Regions from separate parts of the Methylobacterium sp. J-072 genome, predicted to be linked through region 3. Evidence: predicted binding sites of a transcription regulator. Region 3 holds the regulator's gene; each other region holds the start of a gene.
What was found. The regulator LexA, encoded in region 3, represses DNA repair genes until DNA is damaged. The targets are predictions, from matches to a motif close to TGTTCNNNNTGTGTTCNG.

Region 1: parE (DNA topoisomerase IV subunit B) is a predicted target of LexA. The motif match lies at 1,501-1,518, and genes of this name have one in related genera.
Region 2: dinB (DNA polymerase IV) is a predicted target of LexA. The motif match lies at 3,329-3,346, and genes of this name have one in related genera.

What each region holds. Positions count from the first base shown of each region.
Region 1 is NZ_JAKSYK010000030.1:19,171-24,975, forward strand. It holds gene topA (type I DNA topoisomerase) at 1-1,064, shown strand, start outside; gene MKK67_RS02505 (hypothetical protein) at 1,089-1,277, opposite strand; gene parE (DNA topoisomerase IV subunit B) at 1,613-3,673, shown strand; gene MKK67_RS02515 (PRC-barrel domain-containing protein) at 4,060-4,551, opposite strand; gene MKK67_RS02520 (outer membrane protein) at 4,728-5,597, opposite strand.
Region 2 is NZ_JAKSYK010000152.1:8,480-14,284, forward strand. It holds gene pabB (aminodeoxychorismate synthase component I) at 1-1,347, opposite strand, end outside; gene rimO (30S ribosomal protein S12 methylthiotransferase RimO) at 1,726-3,078, shown strand; gene dinB (DNA polymerase IV) at 3,370-4,452, shown strand; gene MKK67_RS17760 (hypothetical protein) at 4,593-4,826, shown strand; gene MKK67_RS17765 (hypothetical protein) at 4,866-5,066, opposite strand; gene pncA (bifunctional nicotinamidase/pyrazinamidase) at 5,162-5,788, opposite strand; gene MKK67_RS17775 (quinone oxidoreductase family protein) at 5,793-5,805, opposite strand, start outside.
Region 3 is NZ_JAKSYK010000011.1:2,560-8,364, reverse strand. It holds gene MKK67_RS00275 (ComEC/Rec2 family competence protein) at 1-2,132, shown strand, start outside; gene lexA (transcriptional repressor LexA) at 2,126-2,848, opposite strand; gene MKK67_RS00265 (biliverdin-producing heme oxygenase) at 3,146-3,742, shown strand; gene MKK67_RS00260 (hypothetical protein) at 3,832-4,287, shown strand; gene MKK67_RS00255 (hypothetical protein) at 4,311-4,526, opposite strand; gene fae (formaldehyde-activating enzyme) at 4,768-5,307, shown strand; gene MKK67_RS00245 (Uma2 family endonuclease) at 5,308-5,805, opposite strand, start outside.

The DNA of each region.
Region 1 (5,805 bases), on a different contig from region 3:
CCAATGCCGAGATCGATTGGCGAGCGGTGCTGCGCGATTTCTGGAAGGACTTTTCCGCGGCGATCGGCGAGACCAAGGAGCTGCGTGTCACCGACGTGCTGGAGGCGCTCAACGGCCTGCTCGGCCCGCACATCTTCCCCGACAAGGGTGACGGCTCAAACCCGCGCACCTGCACGGTCTGCGGCACCGGTCAGCTCTCGCTGAAGCTCGGCAAGTTCGGCGCCTTCATCGGCTGCTCGAACTATCCGGAGTGCAAGTACACGCGCCAGCTCTCGGCCTCGGGGGTCGATGGCGACGGTGATGGCTCCTCGGCCGAGGGCGGCCAGCCGGGCGTCCGGGTGCTGGGCAACGATCCGGTGACCGGGATGCCGGTGACGATCCGCGACGGGCGGTTCGGGCCCTTCGTCCAGCTCGGCGAGGCCTCCACCGAGAAGGATGCGGCGAAGCCGAAGCGCTCGTCCCTGCCGAAGGGGCTCTCGCCGTCTTCGGTCGATCTGGACAAGGCGCTGGCCCTGCTGGCGCTGCCGCGCGAGGTGGCGCGCCACCCCGAGACCGGCGAGCCGATCCTGGCCAATCTCGGCCGGTTCGGTCCCTATGTGCAGCACGGGAAGATGTACGCCAATCTCGGCAAGGACGACGACGTGCTGGAGATCGGGGCGAACCGCGCCATCGACCTGATCGTCGCCAAGGAGCAGGGCGGCGGCCGCGGCCGCCCGGCCGCCGATCCGGGCCGGCCGTTGGGCAAGGACGAGACGAGCGGGCGCGACCTGGTGGTCAAGGCCGGCAAGTACGGCCCCTACGTCACCGACGGCGAGGTCAACGCGACGCTGCCCAAGACCATGAATGCCGAGGCGCTGACCCTCGACGAGGCGATCGCGCTGGTGAATGCCAAGCGCGCCTCAGGTGGCGGCAAGCCGGCCAAGCGCAGCTCGGCGCGCAAGGCTCCGGCGCGGGCGGCGACCGGCGAAAAGTCGGCGGCGAAGAAGACGGCTGCCAAGAAGCCGGCGGCGGCCAAGAGCCCCGCGGCCAAGAAGGCGCCCGCCAAAAAATCGGGCGCCGGCTGAGACCGGTCGCCTGATCGACGACGGTCAGACCAAATAGCTGATCGTTGCCGCCAGGGCGGTGGCAAAGGTCGCGATGGCGACAGTTGCGGAGGCCACGAGCAGACGGGATTGCGGCACGGTCACCGTTTCCTCGTCGCACCCGAATGCGGTGCCGGCGGCATACTCGAAACGGATCAGGGTGAGGCGGCGGGCCTCGATCGCGGCGTTGCTCATCGACGGCGGCTCCCTGACCACGGTCAAGTTCTTTTCCGACCTAACGCGGACGGAGCCATCCGGTTCCGATCCGGGACGGCGAGGAAGCGTTAACTCACCGTTGTGCAACGTCGTGATGACGGCAGCCGCCGCGAGACGGCGCCCGGCGTAGGCTGCGCCCCTCGCTCGTGGCGGCGCAGCATGCGATGGTGGGGCGGTTCGGCGACGCACCGGACGCTCTGGATGTTTCTGTTTTGTTCCGCTATGATGCGGGGATGAAGGCGCATGCTGCACGATCGAACGCCCGTCTGCCCGACACCGAGCCGGCCGATGCGCCGCGTTCGCGGAGGCCGCGCGTGAGCGATCCGGCGCGCGACCTGTTCGGGCCAGGCAGCAAGCCCCCTGCCCCGCGCGCGACGGAGCCGCGGCGGCGGCTCGCGGAATCGACCTCGGTCCCGACCATCGCGGCGGCCGAGCCCGAGGCCGGCTACACCGCCTCCGACATCGAGGTGCTGGAGGGGCTGGAGCCGGTCCGGCGCCGGCCCGGCATGTATATCGGCGGCACCGACGAGCGGGCGCTGCATCACCTCTTCGCCGAGGTGATCGACAATTCCATGGACGAGGCGGTGGCCGGCCATGCGAGCTTCATCGAGGTCGAGCTGGAGGAATCCGGCTCCCTGGTGATCACCGACAACGGCCGCGGCATCCCGGTGGACCCGCACCCGAAATTCCCCGGCAAATCGGCGCTCGAAGTCATCATGACGACGCTGCACGCCGGCGGAAAGTTCGACTCGAAGGTCTACGAGACCTCCGGCGGCCTGCACGGCGTCGGCATCTCGGTGGTCAACGCCCTGTCCGATCTCCTCGAAGTCGAGGTCGCCCGCAACCAGACCCTCTACCGCCAGACCTTTTCGCGCGGCCACGCGCAGGGGGCGCTGGAGCTGGTCGGCCGCGTGCAGAACCGACGCGGCACCCGGGTGCGGTTCCATCCCGATGCCGAGATCTTCGGTTCGCTGAAGTTCGACCCGCGCCGCCTTTTCAAGATGGCGCGGTCCAAGGCCTACCTGTTCGGCGGCGTCGAGATCCGCTGGCGCTGCGCCCCGGTCCTCCTCGAAGGGCTGGAGGGCGTGCCGGCCGAGGCGGTGCACCGGTTCCCGGACGGCTTGCGCGACTATCTGGCCCGGGACATCGAGGGCAAGGAGCTGGTCACCGAGGCGATGTTCACCGGCAAGGTGACCAAGCCCGGCTCCCACGGCTCGCTCGAATGGGCGGTGGCCTGGATGGTCGCCGAGGACGGCTTCTCGCATTCCTACTGCAACACCATCCCGACGCCGGAGGGCGGCACCCACGAGGCCGGCCTGCGGGTCGCGCTGCTGCGGGGCCTGCGCGAGCACGCCGAGCGGGTGAACCAGGCCAAGCGCATGACGGCGGTGACCACCGACGACGTCATGGCGACCTGCGCGTCGATGATGTCGGTGTTCATCCGCGAGCCGGAATTCCAAGGTCAGACCAAGGACAAGCTCGCCACCGTGGAGGCCCAGCGCATCGTCGAGACGGCGGTGCGCGACGCCTTCGACCATTGGCTGGCCGCCTCCCCGGCCCAGGCCAACAAGCTGCTCGACTGGGTGATCGACCGGGCCGAGGAGCGGCTGCGCCGGCGCCAGGAGAAGGAGGTCGCCCGCAAGAGCGCGACCCGCAAGCTGCGCCTGCCCGGCAAGCTGGCGGATTGCTCGGCCGCCGGCACGGCGGGCTCCGAGATCTTCATCGTCGAGGGCGATTCCGCCGGCGGCTCGGCCAAGCAGGCCCGCGACCGGACCACCCAGGCGATCCTGCCGCTGCGCGGCAAGATCCTTAACGTCGCCTCGGCCTCCCGGGACAAGCTCGGCGCCAACCAGCTGATCTCGGACCTGACGCTGGCGCTCGGCTGCGGCACTGGTTCGGCCTTCCGGGAGGCGGATCTGCGCTACGACAAGGTGATCATCATGACGGACGCCGACGTCGACGGCGCCCACATCGCCTCGCTGCTGATCACGTTCTTCTACCGGCAGATGCCCAAGCTGATCGACCGCGGCCATCTCTACCTGGCGATCCCGCCGCTCTACCGGCTGCAGCAGGGCTCGAAGGTGGCTTATGCGCGGGACGACGCCGACCGGGAGCGGATCACCAAGACGGTGTTCAAGGGCGGCAAGGTCGAGATCGGCCGCTTCAAGGGCCTGGGCGAGATGATGCCGGCCCAGCTCAAGGAGACCACGATGGACCCGAAGAAGCGCACGCTCCTGCGGGTTGCGATCCTCGACGAGGCAAGGGAATCCACCGGCGACACGGTGGAGCGCCTGATGGGCAACAAGCCGGAAGCCCGCTTCGCCTTCATCAGCGAGCGCGCCGCCTTCGCCGACGGGGTCGATCTGGATATCTGAGAGGGATCGCCTCTCCCCGGATCCGGTCTCTCATCCGTGATGCGACGAGGACCCCTTCCAGCAACCATCGCGTCATTCCGGAGCGCCGGAATCACGGTGGGGCGGTAAGACAACACCTCGCAGCGTGTTGGACCCGTCCTTCCAACCAATCCCCCTCATCCTGAGGTGCCGAAGCGGAGCGGAGGCCTCGAAGGAGCCCTCCAGGGAGCGCGGAGATATCTGGAGGGCTCCTTCGAGGCCCAGCGATCTTCGATCACCGGGCACCTCAGGATGAGGGGGATTGGTTGGACGCGCGGATCAGGTCCAGGCCAAACCCTGCCGAGCAACCGCGTCTCAACGTGATCGGGGGCGGCCCCGAGCCCGGATCGACGTGGTCGCAAGCAAAACTAATCCGCCGCCATCGCCTTGGCCGGGTCGAAGGGCTGGGCGGCTGCGACCGTGTCTTTGCTCATGTTGAGCACGGCGGAGAAGCGATCCCCGCCCGGCCGCAACACGAGGGCGTCGGGCTCCACGGCGATGCGCTTGCTGCCGAGGCCCAGGACGCCCCCGACATCCAGCACCACCGCTTTCAGGGCACCGCCATCGGCGATCAGCAGATCGTCGATCTTGCCGACATTGTCGCCGGCCGGATTGCGCACCACGACGCCGATCATCGTGGAGGCCATGAAGGAAACCGGCTTGAGGCCCTGCCGCTTGGTCGCGGCCTCGGCGCTGCCCGCCGACATCAACCGGCCGCGGTCGTCGCCCCCGGTCGACGTACCGGGCCCGGTGCCGGGCAGCACCGTCTTGTTGCCGATCACGCTGGCGTCCTGGGCTCCGGCCGGGGACCCGGCCAGAACGACGACGGTTAGCGGCAGGAGAAAGAATGCGTGTCGCATAAGGGATCGCTCCGGAGCATCCGAGCAATCCGGGCGCTACGGTCATAATCCCACGCTGAAAGGGCCGTTCCTGTCGTCCCTGTCGCACCGGGCCTCCGGAAACGACGAAGGGCCCGACCTTGCGGCCGGGCCCTCCATCCCTGCGGCGCCGGCTGGGCCGGCGCCGAGGTTCGATCTTAGTACGAGCCGAACTTGTAGTTCACGCCGGCGCGGACGACGGCGAACTCGGTGTTGGCGGCGGCGCCGTTGAGGTAAGCGGTGCCGTTCGGGGCCAGCAGGTTGCCATAGTACACGCCACCGGCGGTGTTCTTCTGGCGGTCGAGGTTCACGTACAGGCCTTCGACCTTCAGGGTCACGGCCGAGGACTTGAAGAAGTTCAGGAACGAGTCGGTGGGCAGAGCGTACTCGAGACCGCCGCCGACGGCGTAGCCGGAGCGGAAGCTGTCGCGGAAGCGGTTGCCAGCGAAGTTCTGGTCGTCCTGGCCGGAGCCGTAGGCGTAACCGCCGGTGGCGTACACGAGGGTCCGGTCGAAGGCGTAGCCGAGGCGGCCGCGCACGGTGCCGAAGTAGTCGAGGCCGTTGCCGCTGGTGGCGACGTAGGCGCGCGGCGGGAAGAACGCGATGCCGGTGTTGGTGCCGGTGAAGGCATAGTTCTGGGTGGCGTTGGCGCGACGGGCGAAGTCGACGTACTGGGCGTCAGCCTCGATGCCGACCACGATGCCGGAGCCCGGCGTGAACTGGTAGTTGTAGCCGATCTGCGCGCCGCCGGTGAAGCCGTCGTTGTTGCTGCGGTTGTTGACGCTGACGATGCCGTTCGTGCCGGCCGAGTTGACCAGCGAGCCGGTCGGCAGGGCGTAGTTGGCGGTGTTGCGGCTGCTGGCATCGAAGCCATAGCCGGCGTTCACGCCGACGTAGAAACCGGTCCAGGTGAACACCGGCACCGGCGTGAACACCGGCGGCGGCGCAGCGCGACGCGGCAGATCGGCCGCGGAGGCGGCGACGGTCATGCCGGCGAGAACGGTCGATGCAAGAAGAACTTTTTTCATGGTGCCATAGGTCCTGGGGTTGGCTTGAGCCGGCTGCCTTCTAGGCGCTCTCGGTCGGCGGGTCTGTCGCTTTCCTGCAACAAGCTCGCCGAGACTAGCCCGATCTCGTCAACGAAAGGTGAAGGTTCCGCGCACACATTCCCGTCATCGGAAGTCGGTCGGGTATCGTAAGCTGCATCGAACCTCTAACAAAACCTGAAGACTAGCT
Region 2 (5,805 bases), on a different contig from region 3:
GTCGTATTCCGGGCCGGGCTCCGACAGCAGGGTCACGCCGCCCCCGGCCTGCAGGACCGCCTGGGTCGCGTCCATGAACACGGTGCGGATCGCGATCGAGGTATCGAGCGCACCGTCGAAGCCGATCCGACCGATGGCGCCGCAATAGAGCTCCCGGGCGTCGCCCTCGATCTCGGTGATGATGTCCATGGCGCGGATTTTTGGGGCCCCGGTGATCGAGCCCCCGGGGAACGTCCCCTCCAGCAGGTCGAGGGCGTCGAGCCCGTCGCGCAGCGTCCCGGTCACCACCGAGACGAGGTGGTGGACGTTGGCGTAGGTCTCCAGCCCGCACAGGGTGGGCACGGCGACGCTGCCCGGCGCGCAGACCCGGGACAGGTCGTTGCGCAGCAGGTCGACGATCATGACGTTCTCGGCCCGCTCCTTGACCGAGGCCAGCAGCGCCTCGGCGGCAGCCCGGTCGGCCGCCGGGTCGTCGAGCCGGCTGGCGGTGCCCTTGATCGGCCGGGTCTCGACGTGGCGGCCATCGAGTCGGATGAAGCGCTCGGGCGAGGAGGAAGCGATGCTCAGTCCCTCCAGCTCCAGATAGGCCCCGAAGGTCGCCGGGTTGGTGGCGCGCAGCCGCCGGTAGAGCGCGAACGGGTCGAAGCCCGCCGGCAGGTCGGCGCTGAAGCGCTGGGCGATGTTGGCCTGGTAGATATCGCCGGCCCGGATATAGGCGCGGACCTTTTCGACAGCTGCTTCATAGCTTTGCCGGTCGAAGTTCGAGCGCCACGCGAGTTTTTTTATGAGTTGGCGTGGCGCGTCTACCGGTGCCGTCTCCGCCCCGAGCCGGTCGGCGAAGGCGGCGAGCCGCGCCTCGGCGCGGGCCTGCCGGGCCGCCGGTTCGGTCTCGGGAAAGCCGGTGGCGACCAGCCGGGCGGTGCCGGCCGCGTGATCGATCACCAGCGCCGTGTCGTAGAGATTGAATGCGCTATCGTCGGTGAGCCCTGCCCGCCGGGCCGGGGCCGCGACCCGCTCGAGCTGCGCCCCGAGATCGTAGGCCAGATAGCCGATCGCCCCGCCCGGGAACGGGTTGTTCGGATCCGGCTCGACCCGGTAGGGCGCCAGGCAGGCCCGCAGCGCCGCGAACGGGCCGCCCGGGACCGGGCGTCCGTCCAGCGTCGCGCGCCCGTCACGGAACCGGAAGCGCGCGAACGGGTCGGCGGCCACGATCGAGTACCGCCCCAGCGCGTCGTGTCGCATGGCGCTGTCGAGGAAGGCGAGATCCGGCAGGGGTCGCAGCCGGGCGGCCGCCGCGACGGGATCGATGAAGGGGATCTCTCGGGTCCAGATCTCTTGGGTCCACATGACCGGGTTCGGGCTGATGTCCTGAGGGCACGCGCCCCGCGCGCTGCCGTTGCACAGGCGATGCCGCGGGGAAAGCGGCAGTTCCGCGCAAGGCCGCGCCCGTCGAGGGCGGTCGGGACCCGTCCCGTGGGTGGGAGAAGGCCGGCAGGACCTGATGTGGGATCTCAGGACCCGCCGGCAAAGCCCTGCAAACAGCCAAGTTTCGATCTTGGCTCCAGCCGCCCGCGCCGGGCCGGGCACCCCTGCGGCGGCCGGTCTCGCGCGAGCGCGTTAGAACCGCTATAGGGGCGCGATCCCGAATGCCTGTCCTCGCGCGCCGTGCGACCTGATCCACCGGCCGCACGCGAGGGTGGCGTCCGCCCCGTCCCGAATGCCACCATGACCGCAACCGCCACGCCCGCCCCCCAGGGAGCCACCCCCGGGGCCGCCCCAAAGATCTCGTTCGTGTCGCTGGGCTGCCCCAAGGCGCTGGTCGATTCCGAGCGGATCCTCACGCATCTGCGCGCCGAGGGCTACGAGCTGGCCCGCCGCCACGACGGGGCGGATGTGGTGATCGTGAACACCTGCGGGTTCCTGGACTCGGCCAAGGCGGAATCGCTCTCGGCGATCGGCGAGGCCATGGCTGAGAACGGCCGGGTGATCGTCACCGGCTGCATGGGCGCGCAGCCGGAGGAGATCCGCGCGAAATATCCGGACCTGCTCGCCGTGACCGGGCCGCAGGCCTACGAATCCGTGGTGGCGGCGGTCCACGAGGCGGTGCCCCCGGCCCACGACCCGTTCCTCGATCTGGTGCCGCCGCAGGGGATCAAGCTCACCCCGCGCCACTACGCTTACCTGAAGATCTCGGAGGGCTGCAGCAACCGCTGCAGCTTCTGCATCATCCCGTCTTTGCGTGGAAACCTCGTCAGCCGCCCGGCCGGCGACGTGCTGCGTGAGGCCGAGAAGCTGGTCAAAGCCGGCGTGAAGGAGCTGCTGGTCGTCTCGCAGGATACCAGCGCCTACGGGGTCGATATCCGCTACGCCGAGAGCCCGTGGCGCGACCGCAGCGTGCGGGCGAAGTTCTACGACCTGACCAAGGAACTCGGCGAGCTCGGGGCCTGGGTGCGGCTGCACTACGTCTACCCCTACCCGCACGTGGACGAGGTCATCCCGCTGATGGCCGAGGGCAATGTCCTTCCCTACCTCGACATGCCGCTCCAGCACGCGAGCCCCTCCGTGCTCAAGCGGATGCGCCGGCCCGGCAACCAGGAGCGCCAGCTCGACCGGATCCGCAGCTGGCGGCAGACCTGCCCGGATCTCGCGATCCGCTCGACCTTCATCGTCGGCTTCCCCGGCGAGACCGAGGCCGAGTTCGAGGAATTGCTCGCCTGGCTCCAGGAAGCCAAGCTCGATCGCGTCGGCTGCTTCGAATACGAGCCGGTGGCCGGCGCCACCGCCAACGCGCTGGGCGACCTCGTGCCGCCGGAGCTGAAGGCCGAGCGCAAGCGCCGGTTCATGGAGACGCAGAACGCGATCTCGCTCCGGCTCCAGCGGGCCAAGGTCGGCAAGCGGCTGGCCATGATCGTCGATTCCGTCGAGGGCGGGATCGCCAAGGGCCGGTCCAAGGCCGACGCCCCGGAGATCGACGGCACTGTCCACGCCGCCTTCCGCCGCCCGGTGCGGCCCGGCGACATCGTCACCGTGAAGGTCGACCGGGCCGACGCCTACGACCTGTACGGCAGCGTGACCTGAGGCAGGGCGGCTCGTGACGCTACTTTCGGTGGATGCGAAAGGAATGAACGCGTTTCCAAATCTCCCCCCTCATCCTGAGGTGTGAGCGCAGCGAGCCTCGAAGGAGCCCTCCAGGGATCGTGCGGCTAGCTGGAGGGCTCCTTCGAGGCCTACGCTGCGCTGCGGCACCTCAGGATGAGGGAGGCGAGTGGGACATCCCTGTTGAGCGGCTCCCGCCCCAGCTTGACCCGGGCGCCAAGGCACGGTCTTTCGGAACATAAGAGGAACTTCAGCCCGGACCCCGAGGCGGCGATGGATTCGGAGGTCGCCCTCCGCAAGATCATCCATATCGACATGGACGCGTTCTACGCCTCCGTGGAGCAGCGCGACGATCCCGCCTTGCGCGGGCTGCCGCTCGCCGTGGGCGGCTCCCGGGAGCGCGGCGTCGTGGCGGCGGCGAGCTACGAGGCGCGGAAGTTCGGCGTACGCTCGGCCATGCCGTCGGCGACCGCCCGGCGACTCTGCCCGGACCTGCTGTTCGTGAAGCCGCGCTTCGAGGTCTACCGGGCGGTCTCGGAGGAGATCCGGGCGGTATTCGCCCGGCACACGCCGGTGATCGAGCCGGTGGCCCTGGACGAGGCCTATCTCGACGTCACCGAGAATCTCTTGGGCCTGCCGACCGCCACCGCCGTCGCGAAGGCGATCCGGGCCGAGATCCTGGAGCGCACCGGCCTCGTCGCCTCGGCCGGGGTCTCGTACAACAAGTTTTTGGCCAAGGTCGCCTCCGACTTCAGGAAGCCCGACGCCCTGTTCGTCATCACCCCGTCCATGGGACCGGATTTCGTCGCCGCCCTGCCGATCGGCCGGTTCCACGGGGTCGGCCCGGTCACCGAAGCGAAGATGAAGCGGCTCGGCATCGAGACCGGGGCCGATCTGCGCGCCTGGGACCTGGAGCGCCTGCGCGAGACCTTCGGGTCGGCCGGCGCCTATTACCACGCGGTCGCCCGCGGGCTTGATGAGCGGCCGGTGCGCGCCCACCGGGTGCGCAAGTCGATCGGGGCGGAGACGACGTTCTCTGAGGACACGACCGCCTTCGCCGTCCTGGCCGAGCGGCTCGCGCCCCTGTTCGACAAGGTCTGGGCCGGGGCGGACGCCAAGGGCATGCGCGCTCGGACCGTGACCCTGAAGCTCAAGTTCTCCGATTTCGCTCAGGTCACCCGAGCGAAATCCCTCTCCGTCGCGGTGGCCGACCGGGCCGCCCTGGAGCGGATCGGCCTGGATCTCCTCTCCGGCCTGTTCCCCCTCCGGCGTAGCGCGCGGCTGATCGGAATCGCGCTCTCGGGCTTCGAGCAGGGGGAGAGGGCAGAGCCGCTGCAGCTCGGGCTGGGGCTCTGATCCGTCGCGGCGGGCCCCATGCTGCGCTGCCGCGTGGACTGTGCGGCGCCACACGTCGGGTGCGACTCATCAACCACAGATAGGAGCCATCCGGTGCGGCCGGGATTGCCGCACATCGCACGAACCGAAAGATCCTCCCCATGTCGAAGCCCATCTCCCTAGCCCTGGCCGCCGCTCTGCTGTTGAGCGTCCCGGCCGGGGCCGCCCGCGCCGGCGGCACCGGCTCCTTCAGCGCCGCCAACACGATCCTGCTGCGGGGCTACACCGCGAGCCCGCCGCAGCTCTACGTGTCCTCGGGCGGCCCGGGCGCCGGCTTCGTCACCGACGGGATCTCCGCGCCGCAGCGGCCGAAGGCGCCTTCCCGCGCCCGCTGACGCGAAGCGGCCCGGGCCAGACAGGCCCGGGCGTTTCTATCACGCGTTCTTGCGCGGGCGGTGGTTCGGGTCGATGCCGCCGTCCGGCTTGGTCTCGTTGTCGACATCGCCCTCGAAGGTCGAGTCGGCCTCCAGGTCTTCCGGGTCGGCGCCGCTCATGCCCTTGGACGTGCCGATGCCGGGATTGCCCTTGAGGTCGGCGTCGGTCGGGGTCTCGGTCTTCGGGTGCTTGGATGACATCGCCTGACTCCTGATCGGGTCTCGGAGCCGGGCCAACGCGTCGGGCTCCGGGCGGTCGCCCGGCCGGCATGCGGCGGTTCGCCTCCCGGGGGCCGTCAGGCGATCGCGGCCGACGCGATCCGGCGCACTCCGGCCGCCTCCATCCGGGTCCAGGCTGCAGCCACCGACCCGTCGAGGTCGATCCCCCGCACCGCGTCTGCCACCACCCACACGTCGAAGCCCGCCGCGCGGGCGTCGAGGGCGCTCCAGAGCACGCAGAAATCGGTGGCGAGCCCGCACAGGACGACGCGGGTGATGCCGCGCTCGGTGAGCGCCCCGGCGAGCCCGGTGCGGGTGGTGCGGTCGGCTTCGAGGAACGCCGAGTAGCTGTCGACCCGCGGATCCAACCCCTTGCGGACCACCAGGCTCGCCCGGTCGGTGGCCAACCCCGGCGCGAAGCCCGCCCCCGGGCTGCCCTGGACGCAGTGCCGGGGCCACAGCACCTGCGGCCCGTAGGGCAACGCAATCGTCTCGAACGGGGCCCGCCCCGGATGGGTGTCGGCGAAGGAGACGTGATCGGCCGGATGCCAGTCCTGCATCAGCACCACGTGCCGAAAGCGGTGCTGGAGCGCGTTGACCGGCGCGACCACGGCATCGCCGTCCGGGACGGGGAGGGCCCCGCCCGGCAGGAAATCGACCTGCACGTCAATGACGAGGAGCAGGTCGGCAGGGCCTGGCGTCATGGCGCTAAGGCAGCATC
Region 3 (5,805 bases):
TGGCGTTCGGCGCCGGGATCTTGGTGTTCTTCGCGGGCGCCGATGGGACGCCGTGGCTCGCCGCGCCGCTCGCCGGGGCGGCGTTAGCGCTCGCGCCGGTGCCGTTCCTGGGGGCGCGGCCAGCGGCTCTGGCCGTCGTCCTGGCGCTGGCGGCCGGGTTCCTCGGCTTCGCGGCGGCGACCTGGCGGGTCGCGCAGGTGGCGGCCCCGATCCTGGCCCGCACCACCATCGGACCGCTCACCGGGATGATCGAGGCGCTCGACGAGCGCGAGGTCGGCGCACGTCTGGTGATCCGGGTGGAGAACTTCGCCGGGCTCGCCCCCACGGTGAGGCCGCTGCGGGTGCGGGTCTCGTTCCGGAAGGCGCCGCCCCTCAGGCCCGGGGACTTCATCGCGGCAACCGCGCGACTGCTGCCGCCCCCCGAGGCGGCGCGGCCGGGCGGCTACGACTTCGCCCGGGACGCCTACTTCCAGGGCATCGGCGCGGTCGGCTCGCTGATCGGCACGATCACGGTCCGGGAACCGCCCGCACCGCCGCCGCTACGCCTCCGGCTCGCGGCCTTGCTGGACGAGGCCCGCAACGCGCTGACGCGCCGGATCGCCCAGGCCGAAGGCGGCCAAGCCGGGGCGGTGGCGGCGGCCCTGGTCACCGGCAAGCGCGGGCTGATCGGGCCGGCCGCCAACGACGCACTCCGGGCCGCGGGCATCTATCACGTCGTGTCCATCTCCGGCCTCCATATGGTGCTCGCCGCCGGCGTGGTGTTCTGGCTGGTCCGGGCATTGCTCGCCCTCGTGCCGTTCTGCGCCCTGTGGTGGCCGATCAAGAAGATCGCGGCCGGCTTCGCGATGCTGGGCGTGACCGCCTATTGCGCCTTCTCTGGCTGGGACATCGCCGCCGAGCGCTCGCTGATCATGACCCTGATCATGCTGGGCGCGATCCTGGTCGACCGGCCGGCCCTGTCGATGCGCAACCTCGCGCTGGCCGCCCTGATCGCCCTGGCCCGCGAGCCGGAGGGGCTGCTCGGGCCGAGCTTCCAGATGTCGTTCGGGGCGGTGGCCGGGCTGATCGCCTGCGCGCGGCTGATCGACGGACGCCTGTTCCGCCGCCCGGGGGCAGGGCGGGTCGAGCGGCTCGTCGGCACCGGGCTCTCGGCCGTGATCGGCACCCTGGCGACGACGCTCGTGGCGCAGATCGCCACCGCGCCGTTCGCCACCTACCATTTCCAGACGATCCAGCCGTTCGGGCTGATCGGCAACGCCCTGACCCTGCCGCTCGTCTCGCTGGTGGTGATGCCCGCGGCGGTGATCGGGATCCTGGCCTATCCCTTCGCCCTCGACCGGCCGGTCTGGTGGCTGATGGGGCAGGCGGTGGGCGGCATGCTGGCGATCTCCGAATGGATCGCCGGCTTCGATCGCGCCACCCTGGTCCTGCCGGCCTTCGGCACCGGCGCGCTGGGGCTGCTGGCGGCCGGGCTGCTCCTGGCGACGCTCCCGGTCTCGCGGCTGCGCTGGCTCGCCCTGCCGCCGGCCCTGCTCGGGCTCGGCCTCGCCGCGATGCCGGAGCGCTTCGATCTCTACGTCGACCGGCAAGGCGGCGGCGCGGCGATCCGGGGACCGGACGGCCTCCTGTCGACGCTGGGCAGCCCCTCGGCCTTCGTGCTGGAGCAATGGCTGAAGGCGGATGGCGACGGGCGATCGGCCAGGGCGGTAATCGGCGGCGCCTCGAAGGGGGGCCGATGCGACAGGCTCGGCTGCACCGCGCGCCTGCCGGATGGCCGCGCCGTCGCCCTGGTCCGCGACCGGCGCGCCTTCGCGGAGGATTGCGCCCGGGCGGCTTTGCTGATCACGCGGCTCGCCGCGCCGCCGAGCTGCACGGGGCCGCTGGTCATCGACCGGCGCGTCCTCGCCGCCCGCGGCGCCGTCGCCGTCCGGGCTGAGCGCGACGGCTTCACGCTACGCGACACCCGCGGCGACGGACGCTCGGTGCCATGGCGGCCGTCACTCACGGCCAAGCCATCGACGGCGCAGCGCCCGGAGGCGCCGGCAGATCCCGGCGACGCGATCCCTGCTGAGCCCGACGCGACCGGCGCCGATGCGGCGCCCGGCGACGCCCCGGCCGCGCCGCTTCAGTAGCGGCGGACGAGGCTGACGAGCCGGCCCTGGATCTGAACCCGGTCGGGACCCAGCACACGGGTCTCGTAGGCCGGATTGGCCGCCTCCAGGGCGATCGAGGAGCCCCGGCGACGCAGGCGCTTCAGCGTGGCCTCCTCGTCGTCGATCAGTGCCACGATGATGTCGCCGGTATTGGCCGTGTCCTGCTTGCGGATCACCACGAGGTCGCCGTCGAGGATGCCGGCATCGACCATCGAGTCGCCGCGCACTTCGAGGGCGTAATGCTCGCCGCCGGCCAGGAAGTCCGGCGACATGGTGATGGCGTGGCTCTGGTTCTGGATGGCCGAAACCGGCGTACCGGCCGCGATCCGGCCCATCACGGGGATCGAGATGGCGCGCCCGCCATCATCGATCATCCGGGTGGTCGCGGGCTGGGCCGGCGGCAGCTTGGACTTGCCGCCCTCGACCACGCTCGGCGTGAAGCGACGGGGCTCGGCGGGCGGCGCCGCCGGCTGGGACAGGCTCTCGGGAATGCGGATCACCTCGATGGCCCGCGCCCGGTTCGGCAGACGCCGGAGGAAGCCGCGCTCCTCCAGGGCCGTGATCAGCCGGTGGATGCCCGACTTGGACTTGAGATCGAGGGCGTCCTTCATCTCGTCGAACGAGGGAGGGACACCGCATTCCTGCATGCGGCTCTGGATGAAACGCAGGAGATCCAGCTGCTTGCGCGTGAGCATCGACGGGGACTCGCGGCTTGGTGGGCCGCATCGACGCGGCCTCAGAAACAAATCACGAACACGTTAAACGTTCCGCAAGTGTTCTGCAAGCCTGATCCGGCCAAGCTTGATGGGCGAAGCGCCCCGATCACGCAAGCCTGCGCAGTCTGCCGGTCGGCCTCACGGTGACCTGAATCGCATCGGATGATCCGGACGCTATGACGGTTCGTGCCGGATGGCGAGGTCCCGACCTCGACCCGGATAGAATAGGCCCCGACCGCCTCGGATGGTCGAGGGCCCCATCAAGACCTGGGTCACATGGACGTCTCAACATCCGATACGGTCGAACCGGGCAGCCGCGTGAAGCGCCTGAGGATGGCGACCGCGGCGGCCCATGATCAACTCGACCGGCGCGTCATGGCGGGAGAGCCCTTCGCGAGCCTCGAGCGGTACGCGCTGTTCCTTCAGGTCCAATACCGGTTCCATACACGCGTCGATCCGCTCTATCGCGACGGCGCGCTCGGCCCCGTCCTGCCCGATCTCGACGGGAGGCGCCGTCTTGCCCTGATCGCGCAGGATTTGCGCGACGTGACCGGCCGGATCCCCGACGTGCCCGCGGAGCGCGAGGAAGCGATCGATCCCATGGCCGGGCTCGGCTGGCTCTACGTCGCCGAGGGCTCGAATCTCGGCGCAGCCATCCTGCTCAAGGAAGCCCGGAAGCTCGGCCTCTCGGAAGGCCATGGGGCCCGCCACCTCGCCGGGCATCCGGACGGACGCGGGCTGCACTGGCGGCAATTCACCACCGCGCTCGACCGGATCGCGCTCGCGGATGACGGGGAGGCGCGCGCCGCCGCCGGGGCGACGGAGGCGTTCCGTTACGTGCACCGGCTCGTCGGGGACGCGTTCGGGGGTTGAGCGCCGTTCGGGGCGACAAACGCATTGACTGGTCAAGCGGGGCCGTTTCAATGCGCCACGGGGCTGGAACTGGGCTTGGGATGACGAGGATGCGACGGCGCGCGGCTCTGCTGCCCATCGGCTTGGTAAGTGTCGGCCTGGCTTTGGCCGGTTGCACCACCGGGTTCTCGTATATCTCGCGGAACTACGTCGCGCTCACGCCGCAGGTGGTCACCATCGGCTGCAAGGAGCCCTACGAGGTCTATGACAACCGGCAGCTGCGCCGGCTGCTGATCGTCTCCGACGCCCTGCGCGAGTATGCCGGCTGCAATCTCAGCGAGGTGCGGATCGATCCCGATCCGGCCGCGAGCCGGGTGAAGCGGTTCCGTACCGCCGCCCGGGCCTATCTCGACGAGACCGTGCGGGAGGATTGCCGGATCACCGGCGAGACCGTGTTCGATCCGCTGAAGAGCGAGTTCGCCTATGCCTGCGACGCGCCGGTGGAGAAGCGGGGCACGGTGGTGCCGCGCCTGCCCGGCCGCCAACCGGGCCTGAACCAGCAGTAATCTTTTCAGGGTCCGAGGGCCGGTCAGGTCCCGGGCTTCGGGAAGGTGCGCTCGGCGGCATCCCCGGCCGCCGCCAGCAGGGCGCGGGCGAAGGCGCGGGCCTCCGACCGGTCCAGCACGATCGCGGCCGTGACCGGGCTGCCGCCGAGGTCGGCGAGGGCGAGTTCCAGCCGCACCCCGTCCGGGATGGCGCTCGCCTGGAGGCTCCAGCCGCCTCCGCGATCCGTGCTCTTGGCCATCACAATTCCTTCCCGCGTGCCGGACCTGAGAAAACGCCGCAGGCTCCCGCCGGAACGGCCCGCGCCCGCGACTGTTCCCGCGCCGGTCCGAAAGCCGCCTCCCTGCCCGGCGGACAGATATTCCTCAAGACCCAGGCCCGGATCGCGTCGGGATGGGCGGGGCTGGCCCATCCCGAAGCGATTGACGCCGGGGCCCCGATGATGTCTCCCCCGGGCGACCTGACACGGGGAGTCGCGACACATGCAAGAGATCTGGTTCCGCACGGGCGAGGCCACCGTGCTGGCGGCCGAGGGGCAGTACACCGACGCGATGCCCGAGGTGCTGATCGGCTCGGTGCGTGGGCCGGTGGGTCAGGCCTTCGCCTCGATGATGGGGCAGGTCCAGGGCCATACAAGGATGTTCGTGGTGCGCGATCTCAACCAGCTGGTGCGCCCGGCCACGATGATGACCACCAAGGCGACGATCCACACGGCCGAGTATGTCGAGCTGCTCGGCGGAATCGTCCAGGCCGCCACCGGCGACGCGATCGTGGATTGCATCATCGAGGGCGTGCTACCGAAGGACGGGCTCGACGAGCTGTGCATGATCATCATGATCTGGCTCGACCCGCGCTGCGCCGAGGACGACAACCTCGACCGCAAGGATCTCTACCGCACCAATTACGAGGCGACGAAGCTCGCCATCGCCCGCGCCCTCAAGGGCGAGCCGACCGTGGACGAGCTGATCGCCAACCGGAAGACCGTGAAGCACTACGCGCTTGAAGACGTGATCGAGTATTGATCAGCGCCGCGCCCGCGCCAGCGTGGTGCGGGCGTAGACATCGCCCAGCCGGCAATCGAGCCCGGCCGAGGCGATGACGAGCCGGTCGTCGGGATTGGTCATCCGGCGGCGGACCCAACCGGATCCGTTCCGCTCCGACAGGGTGGCATCGAAGGCGCGCTGCTCGACGAGCAGCACCGCCTCGCACGTCGGCAGGGCTTCGTAGCCCGCGAGCTTGATCGCGATCTTCTGGCTCTTCATGCCGGCGGGCCGGCGTCGGTCGCTCGGAGATAGGATCTCGACCGCGAGAAAGCAGGCCGACACCACGTTGCGGCCCGGCTCGACCTCGTCGGCGTCGATGATCGCGACATCCGGGACGTAGACATGTCCTTCGAGCGTCGGCCTCAGGTCGATGGCCGGGTTCTGCACGGAGATCCGGCCGAGTCTCAGGCGCTCGATCCCGTCGGTCAGGAGGCGGTTCAGGTTGCCGGCGATGATCTGGTGATCGATGCTCGGCTG